Regions from separate parts of the Micromonospora vinacea genome, predicted to be linked through region 3. Evidence: riboswitches for the same ligand, from Rfam matches in the RefSeq annotation. Region 3 holds a riboswitch; each other region holds the start of a gene.
The links. Region 3 has a riboswitch for cobalamin ahead of cobN (cobaltochelatase subunit CobN). Riboswitches for the same ligand answer to the same signal wherever they lie in the genome.
Positions count from the first base shown of each region.

Region 1: linked by a shared signal. The riboswitch ahead of IW249_RS22655 (ribonucleoside-diphosphate reductase subunit alpha) and the one ahead of cobN (cobaltochelatase subunit CobN) in region 3 are both predicted to bind cobalamin.
Region 2: linked by a shared signal. The riboswitch ahead of IW249_RS22605 (CbtB domain-containing protein) and the one ahead of cobN (cobaltochelatase subunit CobN) in region 3 are both predicted to bind cobalamin.

Region 1 covers NZ_JADOTY010000001.1:4,837,900-4,841,171, forward strand. Annotated here, with positions in the region: gene IW249_RS22650 (enolase C-terminal domain-like protein) at 1-685, opposite strand, end outside; cobalamin riboswitch at 1,119-1,335, shown strand; gene IW249_RS22655 (ribonucleoside-diphosphate reductase subunit alpha) at 1,527-3,272, shown strand, end outside.
Region 2 covers NZ_JADOTY010000001.1:4,827,035-4,830,306, reverse strand. Annotated here, with positions in the region: gene IW249_RS22610 (amidohydrolase family protein) at 135-1,013, opposite strand; cobalamin riboswitch at 1,287-1,433, shown strand; gene IW249_RS22605 (CbtB domain-containing protein) at 1,469-1,672, shown strand; gene IW249_RS22600 (CbtA family protein) at 1,663-2,433, shown strand; gene IW249_RS22595 (histidine phosphatase family protein) at 2,430-3,026, shown strand; gene IW249_RS22590 (MFS transporter) at 3,104-3,272, opposite strand, start outside.
Region 3 covers NZ_JADOTY010000001.1:5,608,965-5,612,236, reverse strand. Annotated here, with positions in the region: gene IW249_RS26470 (hypothetical protein) at 20-355, shown strand; gene IW249_RS26465 (MBL fold metallo-hydrolase) at 367-1,083, opposite strand; cobalamin riboswitch at 1,400-1,576, shown strand; gene cobN (cobaltochelatase subunit CobN) at 1,892-3,272, shown strand, end outside.

The DNA.
Region 1 (3,272 bases), 770 kb from region 3:
GGTTGGCGCCCACCTTGAGCTTGACGTAGCCGTAGCCGGTGTCCACCGCCTCCTGGCACAGTCGGCGCAGTTTGTCGTCGCCGTAGCCGAGCCAGCCCGCCGATGTGGTGTAGGCGGGGTAGCCGGTCCTGTCGAGCTCGGCGAGGCGGGCGGCCTTCGTGCCCTCCTTGGCCCGCAGGATGGCCAGGGCCTCGTCGCGGGTCAGCGCGTCGGACAGGTAGCGCAGGTCCGCGATGTCGACGAGTTGCTCGGGGGACATGTCGACGAGCAGCCGCCACAGCGGCTTGTCGGCGAGCCGGGCGACCAGGTCCCACGAGGCGTTCAGCACGGCCGCCAGGGACAGGTGGACGACGCCCTTCTCCGGACCGAGCCACCGCAGCTGCGAGTCGGAGGTGAGGAGGCGGTAGACCGCGCCCATGTCCGCTGCCATCGTCGCCACGTCCAGGCCCACGAGGAGCTGCGCCTGGTGGACAGCCGCCGCCGCGACGATGTCGTTGCCTCGGCCGATGGTGAAGGTCAGGCCGTGCCCCGCGAGCGGCGCGCCCACCCCGTCGACGCCGTCGGTGTGCAGGACGACGTAGGCCGCCGAGTAGTCGCCGTCCTTGTTCATGGCGTCTGACCCGTCAGCGGTCAGGGAGGTGGGGAAGCGGACGTCTTCGACGGTGACGGCAGTGATCTGCGGCATGCGCTCCTCGCCCGGCTAGGCTAAAGATCAGATGATCACTGGGAGTATACGGACGGCTGCTCCGGCCCGTCAACGATGTCGATCACCGCAGGCCCCCAGACATATGATGTTTGGCCCGATCGCGGCAACCCGCCTTACCGTCCATCGTGCCGGTTGACGGCTCACTTCGGCGAGGGCGGCGGTTCAGGGAGATTGGATGTTCACCCCCACTTCGGGCGCATCGACGGCGACAAATGAGCGTGCCGTGCGGCACCGATGCCTCGATACGTCAAATCTTTGTCGATTGTCGGCAGCAGCACGGCGGGCCCCGTCTCCGGCGCCTGGCGACGGTCGGCGTGACGCGGTCGACCGGGCCGGTGACAGTGGTCACCGAGCAGCCGCCGACACGCCCGAGACCGACATGTGGGGTGTGACAACCGCAGCGTCCCTATATATGGTGTCGAGCGCAGCTGGTTCGGCCGCTCATCCGGTGCGGTCGAGGCAACAGGGAACCCGGTGGAAATCCGGGACTGTCCCGCAGCGGTGAGTGGGAACGACCGCCGTCAACAGCACTGGGCCACCAATCGGCCTGGGAAGCGACGGCCAGTAGGAGACCGGCGACACCGGTCGTGCCCGCGAGTCCGAAGACCTGCCAGCGCGCCGCGTACCCGCACCGGGTGGGCGGCGGTCCGAGGCCGCGTGGGACGGCTGACGCCACCTGACCCACGCCGGGCTGGCGTGGCGTCCGCCGGTGTCTGTCCCCTCGCGTCCGGGCCACCAGGTCTCGAACTCCGAGGAGCGAGTGGTGACAGTCACCGAGGTAGTCTCGGCCAGCGGCGACGCGACAGCGCGGCGCACGCCGATGCAGGTCCGCAAGCGCGACGGCGGCACCGAACCCGTGGACGTGAACAGGATCGTCCGAGCGGTCGAGCGGTGGGCCGACGACCTGACCGACGTCGACCCGATGCGGGTGGCCACCCGCACCATCAGTGGCCTCTACGACGGCGCGACCACTGCCGAACTGGACCGGCTGTCCATCCAGACCGCCGCCGAGATGATCGGTGAGGAGCCGCAGTACTCGCGCCTCGCCGCGCGGCTGCTGGCCGGCTACGTCGACAAGGAGGTGCGTCGGCAGGGCATCACCTCGTTCAGCGCGGCGATCCGGGTCGGCCACGTCGAGGGCCTGATCGGTGACGACACCGCAGCGTTCGTCGCCGCACACGCCGCGACCCTCGACCACGCCATCGACCCGGACGGCGACCGCCGGTTCGAGTACTTCGGCCTGCGCACTGTGTACGACCGCTACCTGCTGCGCCACCCCACCAGCCGACTGGTGCTGGAGACCCCGCAGTACTGGCTGCTGCGGGTGGCCTGCGGGCTGTCCCGGACGGCGGACGAGGCGGTCGGCTTCTACCGGCTGATGTCCAGCCTGGCCTACCTGCCCAGCTCACCGACCTTGTTCAACTCCGGCACCCGGCACACCCAGATGTCCTCCTGCTACCTCGTCGACTCCCCGCTCGACGAGCTGGACTCGATCTACCAGCGGTACGCCCAGGTCGCCAACCTGTCCAAGTTCGCCGGTGGCATCGGCATCGCGTACTCCCGGGTCCGCTCCCGGGGCGCGCTGATCCGGGGCACGAACGGGCAGTCCAACGGGATCGTGCCGTGGCTGCGCACGCTGGACGCGAGCGTCGCCGCGGTCAACCAGGGTGGCCGGCGCAAGGGCGCGGCCTGCGTCTACCTGGAGCCGTGGCACCCGGACATCGAGGAGTTCCTGCAACTCCGCGACAACACCGGCGAGGACGCCCGGCGCACCCACAACCTCAACCTGGCCAACTGGATTCCGGACGAGTTCATGCGCCGGGTCGAGGCCGACGAGCTGTGGTCGCTGTTCGACCCGCACGAGGTGCCCGAGCTGCCCGACCTGTGGGGGGAGCGGTTCGACGCCGCGTACCGGCAGGCCGAGGCGCAGGGCCGCTACGTGCGGCAGGTCCCGGCACGGGAGCTGTACGGGAAGATGATGCGGACCCTCGCCCAGACCGGCAACGGGTGGATGACCTTCAAGGACGCCGCCAACCGCCTCTGCAACCAGACCGCCGAGCCGGGCAACGTCGTGCACCTGTCCAACCTCTGCACCGAGATCGTCGAGGTGTCCAGCGACGCCGAGACGGCCGTGTGCAACCTCGGTTCGGTGAATCTCGCCGCCCACCTCACCGACGGCGGCATCGACTGGGAGCGGCTGCGCGCCACGGTGCGGACCGCGGTGACCTTCCTCGACCGGGTCATCGACATCAACTACTACCCGACCGCGCAGGCGGCGGCGAGCAACCCGCGCTGGCGGCCGGTCGGGCTCGGGCTGATGGGCCTCCAGGACGTCTTCTTCGCGCTGCGGCTGCCGTTCGACTCGCCGGCCGCGCGGGAGCTGTCCACCCTGATCAGCGAGGAGCTGTACCTGACCGCGCTGGAGACCTCCGCCGACCTTGCCCGCGACTTCGGCGCGCATCCGGCGTACCCGCAGACCCGGGCCGCGCGGGGCCAGCTCCAGCCCGACCTGTGGGGCGTCGAGGGTACGCAGACCGCGCGGTGGGACGCGCTGCGCGAGCGGGTC
Region 2 (3,272 bases), 780 kb from region 3:
AAGGTCTTGCGGGCATGTTTTGCCATCGTTACCTGCACCGTCGAACGCATTCGTCCGACCAAACAACATCGACCGCCGCCCCTAGCATGTTATCGATAACATGCTATGTCCCCAGCTCGGAAGCCGCTGCCGCGTCAGGACGGGGCCAACTGGTACACCCGACCGGCGGTCTGGCTCCAGATCGCCGCCCGCTCGTCCTCGGACAGCGGATCCAGCAGGTCACCGAGGACCGAGACCCAGCGGGCGTACGAGGTGGCCAGCAGGCAGACCGGCCAGTCCGAGCCGAACATCAGCCGATCCGGCCCGAACACGTCGAGGGCGTGCTCGACAGCGGGCCGCAGGTCGGCCGTCGTCCAGGACGCGGCGTCCACCTCGGTCACCAGGCCGGAGAGCTTCGCCGTCGTGTTGGGCTCGGCCGCGAGCGCCCGCAGATCGCGGTGCCAGTCACCGAGATCGGCGTGCCCGAGCGGGGGCTTGCCGAGGTGGTCGAGGACGAACCGCACCTGGGGCAGGTCGCGGACGAGCCGGGTGGCGGCGGGCAGCTGACGATGACGCACCAGGAGGTCGAAGGCGAGGCCGGCGGCACCGACCGCGGCGATGCTCCGCCGCACGTCCGGACGGTCCAGATAGGTCGGATCAGGCTCGGACTGGACCAGGTGGCGGATCCCGACCAGCCGTTCGCCGCCGCGCACCTTCCGTAGCCGGTCGAGGCGGCGGCCGACGTCGGTGGCGGTGAGGTCGACCCAGCCGACGACCCCGGCGACGAGTGGGTCGTCGGCAGCGATGCCGAGCAGCTCGGGCGTCTCGGACCGGACGGCGACGGACTGCACGACCACGGTCCGGGTGACCCCGGCGGCCCGGGTCGCCGGGGCGAGCTCGACCGGCGTGAAGTCGTCGTCGATCGCTGCCATGGTGTGCGGATCGATCCAGGGCTGTGGGTGCCGCGCCCGAACCCAGAGGTGATGGTGCGCGTCGACGATGCCCGGTCGTCGCGCGACCTCGCCGGTCGTCACCGGACCCGTCCTGCTGTTTGTTCGTCCACCCCGCACCCCGCCCCGCCGCTGATCGAACCCCCCGGGTCGACCCGGAGCCACAGAGCCGATCTGGCAGGTTGACCATGTTAGCGGTAACAGAGTGTTCACGAGTCGCGGAACGCGCGCCACTGCCGGCTTCCGGCATTGTCGCCTTTTGGTCTGACGAATCCGCCGGCACCCTGCGGCCCGGTCGGCTCGTGGACCGATCGGTGGGGCCGCGTTCGGTGCGCGGGGTCCGGGTTGACCGCCTGAGGCGGCACCGATACCGTCGACCCACTATCTGCGGCGACGCGAGGGAAGCCGGTGTGAATCCGGCGCGGTCGCGCCACTGTGAGCGGTTCCCCAACCACAACCGGGGTGCCGCGAGCCAGGACGCTCGGTCGTCCGCAGCCTTGCGATGGGGACGCGTCATCCCTGGGGAGGTTCGTGTATTCATGTCTAGCTCCGCTTCCAGCCAGCCGGTGGTGCACCCCGCTGGCAGTGCCCGTCTCCTGTGGACGGCTCTCGCGACCGTTGCCGTGCTCACCCTGCTGGCGTACCTCGTCGCCTTCGACCAGGGGGCGGTGTCGCGCAGTGGGATGTACCTTCACGAACTGATGCACGACGGCCGGCACCTGCTGGGCGTCCCGTGCCACTGAACACCACCACCGCTCCCCCGTTCCTCGCCGTCCTCGTCCGCGGGCTGCTCGCCGGCCTGATCGCCGGCCTGCTGGCCGGGGCGTTCGCGTACGTCGCCGGCGAACCGCACGTCGAGGCGGCCATCGCCATCGAGGAGGCGGCGACGCACGCCGAGCCCGCCGCTGGTGCGCACGATCACGAGGACGCCCTGGTCGGCCGGACGGGTCAGCGCGGCGGCCTGTTCCTGGCCACCGGCCTGTTCGGGGCCGCGATGGGTGGCCTGCTGGCCACGGCGTACGTCCTGCTGTCCCGGCGGCGGCGCGGCGACGACGACGGGCGGTCGGGCCTGCTGCTGGCCGGCGCGGCGCTGCTCGGCGCGGTGATCGTGCCGTTCCTCAAGTACCCGGCGAACCCGCCGGCGGTCGGCGACCCGGCCACCATCGACCAGCGGACCGTCACCTACCTGTTGATGGTGGTGCTCGGGCTGGTGGCCGTGTGGGCCGGCTCGCTGGGCTACCGGTCGGTCGGCGCCCAGGCGCCGCCGTGGCTGCGCGCCGCCGCGGCCGTGGGCGGGTTCCTCCTGGTCACGGCAGTGTCGTACGTGGTGATGCCGTCCTTCCAGGAGGTTCCGGCGGACTTCCCCGCCACGCTGCTGTGGGACTTCCGGCTGGCCTCGCTCGGCACCCAGGTGGTGCTCTGGACCGGCATCGGCCTGCTGTTCGCGGCCCTGATGCACCACGAGCGGCGTCGCCGGGCCGCCACCGCACTACCGGGCACGTGACCGGCACCAGCCTCCGGCTGGTCGCCCACGGTCACACCGCGGCTCTGCGCCGGGCACGCTTCGGCGGGACCGACGACGGCCTGGACGAGGGTGGCCTGCGTGCCGCCCTCGCCCAGGCCCACACCGATCCGGACCGACGTGGGCACCTCGGCGTGCACGACACCTGCCTGTCCAGTCCAGCGGCGGCGGCCCGGCAGACCGCCGACACCTTCGGCCTGCTGCCGACGATCGAGACGGCGTTGGCCGACTGTGACTACGGCGGCTGGTCCGGACTGTCGCTTGAGGAGGTCGCCGGCGCGCAACCGCAGGCGCTACACGACTGGCTGTCCGCACCGGACTCCGCGCCACACGGCGGCGAGTCCGTCACGGCCGTGCGGGATCGGGTCGGTGGCTGGCTGGACGAGCAGCTCGGCGCCGGTCGACGCATCATCGCGGTCACCCACCCACTGGTGATCCGGGTCGCGGTCGTGCACGCCCTGGGGCTGCCGACGGCGACGTACCGGCAGTTGGATGTGGAGCCCCTGGCCGTCGTCCGGCTCACCAGTCAGGGCACGCGCTGGCAGCTTCGACTGGGCGCGCCGCGAGCAGGATGAGGTCACGCCAACGGCGCGGGCCGCGCCCACCAGGAGTGGCCACGGCCCGCGCGGTCAGGCGACCGTCAGTCGGCTGCTCAGTGGTGCCGGTGGGGCAGGTGCAGTTCGACCGGCTCGGGCGGGAGGTCGTCGACGCCGACGGCGACCGCCTGCTCGTGGCGGCGACGCGCCGAGGGCAGGGCGAGTGCCGCGAAGACGGCCAGGACCGCGACGCCCGCGCACACCCAGAAGCCGGCGGTGAACGCC
Region 3 (3,272 bases):
TCGAGGAGAGGGGTGGGGCATGAGCTGGTTCAATCGGCGGTCACGGGGTGCCGAGGCGACCCCGACGAAGCTGGACCGGGAGGCGACCCGCGACGACCTCGCGGCGCTGGAGGCGTTCGTGGCCACCCGGCGCGGGGTGGAGTTCTACCTCGAGCCGGAGACGACCGCGACGGACACCACGGTGGTGGCGATTGCCCACGACGGCGAGTGGATCCGTCGTCGTACCGGAACGCCCCGCGCGGCCGGGACCATCGCCCGTAAGCACGCGGTGCCGCTCTACGAGGCGGCGCGCACCGGCTACCCGCAACGGATGCGGACCTGGAGCCGCGCCCACCCGGAACGCCACGCCCGCTGAGGCTCGTCCGCTCAGGCAGCCTCGACGGCTGAGCGGGCCTGCTCGAGCGTCATCGGCTCGGCGTGACTGGAGACGTACCAGTGGTAGGTGTCGTCCAGCAGCCGCCGGACCAGGTCGAGATCGAGGCCGTCCTCCGGCCGGCGCAGATGTGCCGGCGGCGGGTAGAAGCAGTCGCCCAGAAGCATGACCCCCGAGTCGGGCACCAGCACCACTGTCGAATCCGGCGCGTGCCCCCCGCCGACGTGGCGTAGCCGGACCCCGACCGGCAGCTCGTCCACGTCGGTGAAGGTCCGGGTCGGCGGCAGGATGGCGAAGCCCTCCCAGGACGCCATGGCGCGCGCGCGTGCCCGAAAGCTCGGGCGGAGGCGGGGATCGGCGCGTACCTGCTCCTGCAGGTAGTGGTGGCTCCACGGCCGGGTGGCCTCGGCGCGCAGCAGCGACACGGCCGTCTCGTGCCCGACGATCTCCACCCCGGGCCAGGCGCAGGCGCCCCACACGTGGTCCCAGTGATGGTGGGTGTAGACCAGCCAGCGCGGCTCGGGTAGCCCGGCGGCGGCCAGCGCGGCCTGGATGTCGCCGGCGTGCGCGGGGCTCTGCCCGGCGTCGATCATCACACTGCCGCGTTCGTCGGCGACGACGGCGACGCCGGCCTGGACCGCCTCCGGGTCCGGATCGCCCGGACAGAGCCAGACCCGACCGGCGAGGTGGTGGAACTGCGGGGCGACCATGGTGATCGACCTCCGAGATTGATCACGGACACTGGTGTGGCGATCGCCGATCCTATGTGAGGGTGTCGGCCGGCAACGCGCCGCCGGACGATCGGCGCAGGCCAGGGTAGGTGCAACCTCCCTTTGCTCTGCTTACCTATACGCACCGGTGACGCTCCGTGTGTGGTGCACATAGGTAAGCAGAGCAAAGGATGTCGAGCATTGATCTGGGGCATTGCGGCGCGCGGACTCGCGCTCGCACCAATCGCTGAATCTCGATGAGTTCCGTGCGCCTGGTCGAGCCGGACCGGCGTTGACCGGCGGCGCGGCGGTGTGGCAGCATTCGCGGCCTGACGGCAGTGAAGGAAGTCGGTGTGAATCCGACGCGGTCCCGCCACTGTCACCGGGGAGCGATCCCCCCTCGTGAGTCACGGCCGTGTGTCTGCGGTTGGAAGGCCGGGGGAGAGCGTCGATCCGGAAGCCAGGATACTTCGGCCGTCGGGACGTACCCCAGGGCGTGGACACCCGAGGAGGACCCGATGACGCACGGCGTCTCATTCATCGACGAGCATCGTCACAATCTGTGTGCAGGGCGCCGCACCGCGCCCGGAACCGGTCGCGCCCGCACGCCTCGGGCCGGCCGCTGCGGCGTGCGCCAGGCCGCTGGCTTCCGGTACCGCTGAGCCGAGCGCCCGCCGCTGACCGGCCCCGACGCCCGCGTCGGCGCGCCGTTCGCTAGGGCCGTCGTACCGGCTGACGCCGTACCCATCCGCACCGTCCCGGTCGCCCCCCTCGTGGGGGCCCAGGGCGTCACTTTCCGGAGCCAACCGTGCGCATCCTGCTGCTGTCCACCGCCGACACCGACCTGCTGGCCGCCCGCGCCAGCGGCGCCGACTACCGGTTGGCCAACCCCGCGCGGGTCACCGTCGAGGAGGTGCCCGCCCTGCTCGACGGGGTCGCCCTCGTCGTCGTACGCCTGCTCGGCGGTCGGCAGGCCTGGTCGGACGGCCTCGCCGCGGTGCTCGCCACCGGCGTGCCGACGGTCGTGCTCGGCGGTGAGGCGCTACCCGACGCGGAGCTGATGGCCGTCTCCACAGTGCCGTCCGGGGTCGTCACCCAGGCACTGGCCTACCTGGTGGAGGGCGGCCCTGACAACCTGGGGCAGTTGGCCCGGTTCCTGTCCGACACGGTGCTGCTCACCGGCGAGGGGTTCGCCCCGCCCGCGCCCACCCCGGCGTACGGCGTGCACGGCGAACACCCCGCCGACCCGGACCGGCCCACAGTGGGGATCGTCTTCTACCGGGCGCACGCGCTCGCCGGCAACACCGACTTCGTCGACGTGCTCGCGGACGCGGTCCACAAAGCCGGCGGCAACCCCCTGCCGATCTTCTGCGGCTCGCTGCGCGGCCTGACCGCGGGTGCCGGCCCTCTCGGACTCTTCGCCCGCTGTGACGCGCTGCTGGTCACGGTGCTCGCGGCCGGCGGTGCGGTCGCCGCTGACGCCTCCGGTGGCGGCGACGAGGACGCCTGGGACGTCGGTGCACTGGCCGCCCTGGACGTGCCGGTCATCCAGGCACTCTGCCTCACCAGCACCCGCGCGCAGTGGGCCGACAGCGACGCCGGGCTGTCCCCGCTGGACGCCGCCATGCAGGTGGCCATCCCCGAGTTCGACGGCCGGATCGTCACAGTGCCGTTCTCGTTCAAGCAGATCGACGCCGACGGGCTGTCGGTCTACGCCGCCGACGCCGAGCGGGCCGCCCGGGTCGCCGGGATCGCGGTGCGCCACGCCCGACTGCGGTACGTGCCGCACGCCGACAAGCGGGTCGCCGTGGTGCTCAGCTCGTACCCCACCAAGCACTCCCGGGTCGGTAACGCCGTCGGGTTGGACACCCCGGCCTCGGCGGTCCGGCTGTTCGCCGCGCTGGCCGAGGCCGGCTACGACCTGGGTGACACGCCACCGCCCGACGACGGCGACGCGCTGATCCACGCGCTGATCGCCGCCGGTGGTCACGACGTGGAGTGGCTCACCCCGGAGCAGTTGGCCGCCGCCGAGGCCCGGATACCGGGGCCGACGTACCGGCGTTGGTTCGACCAGGTCCCGGCCGAGCTGCGCGAGCGGATGCGGGAGCACTGGGGTGAGCCGCCGGGCGAGCTGTACACCGAGGGCGGCGACATCGTGCTCGCCGGGCTGCGCTTCGGCAACGTGGTGC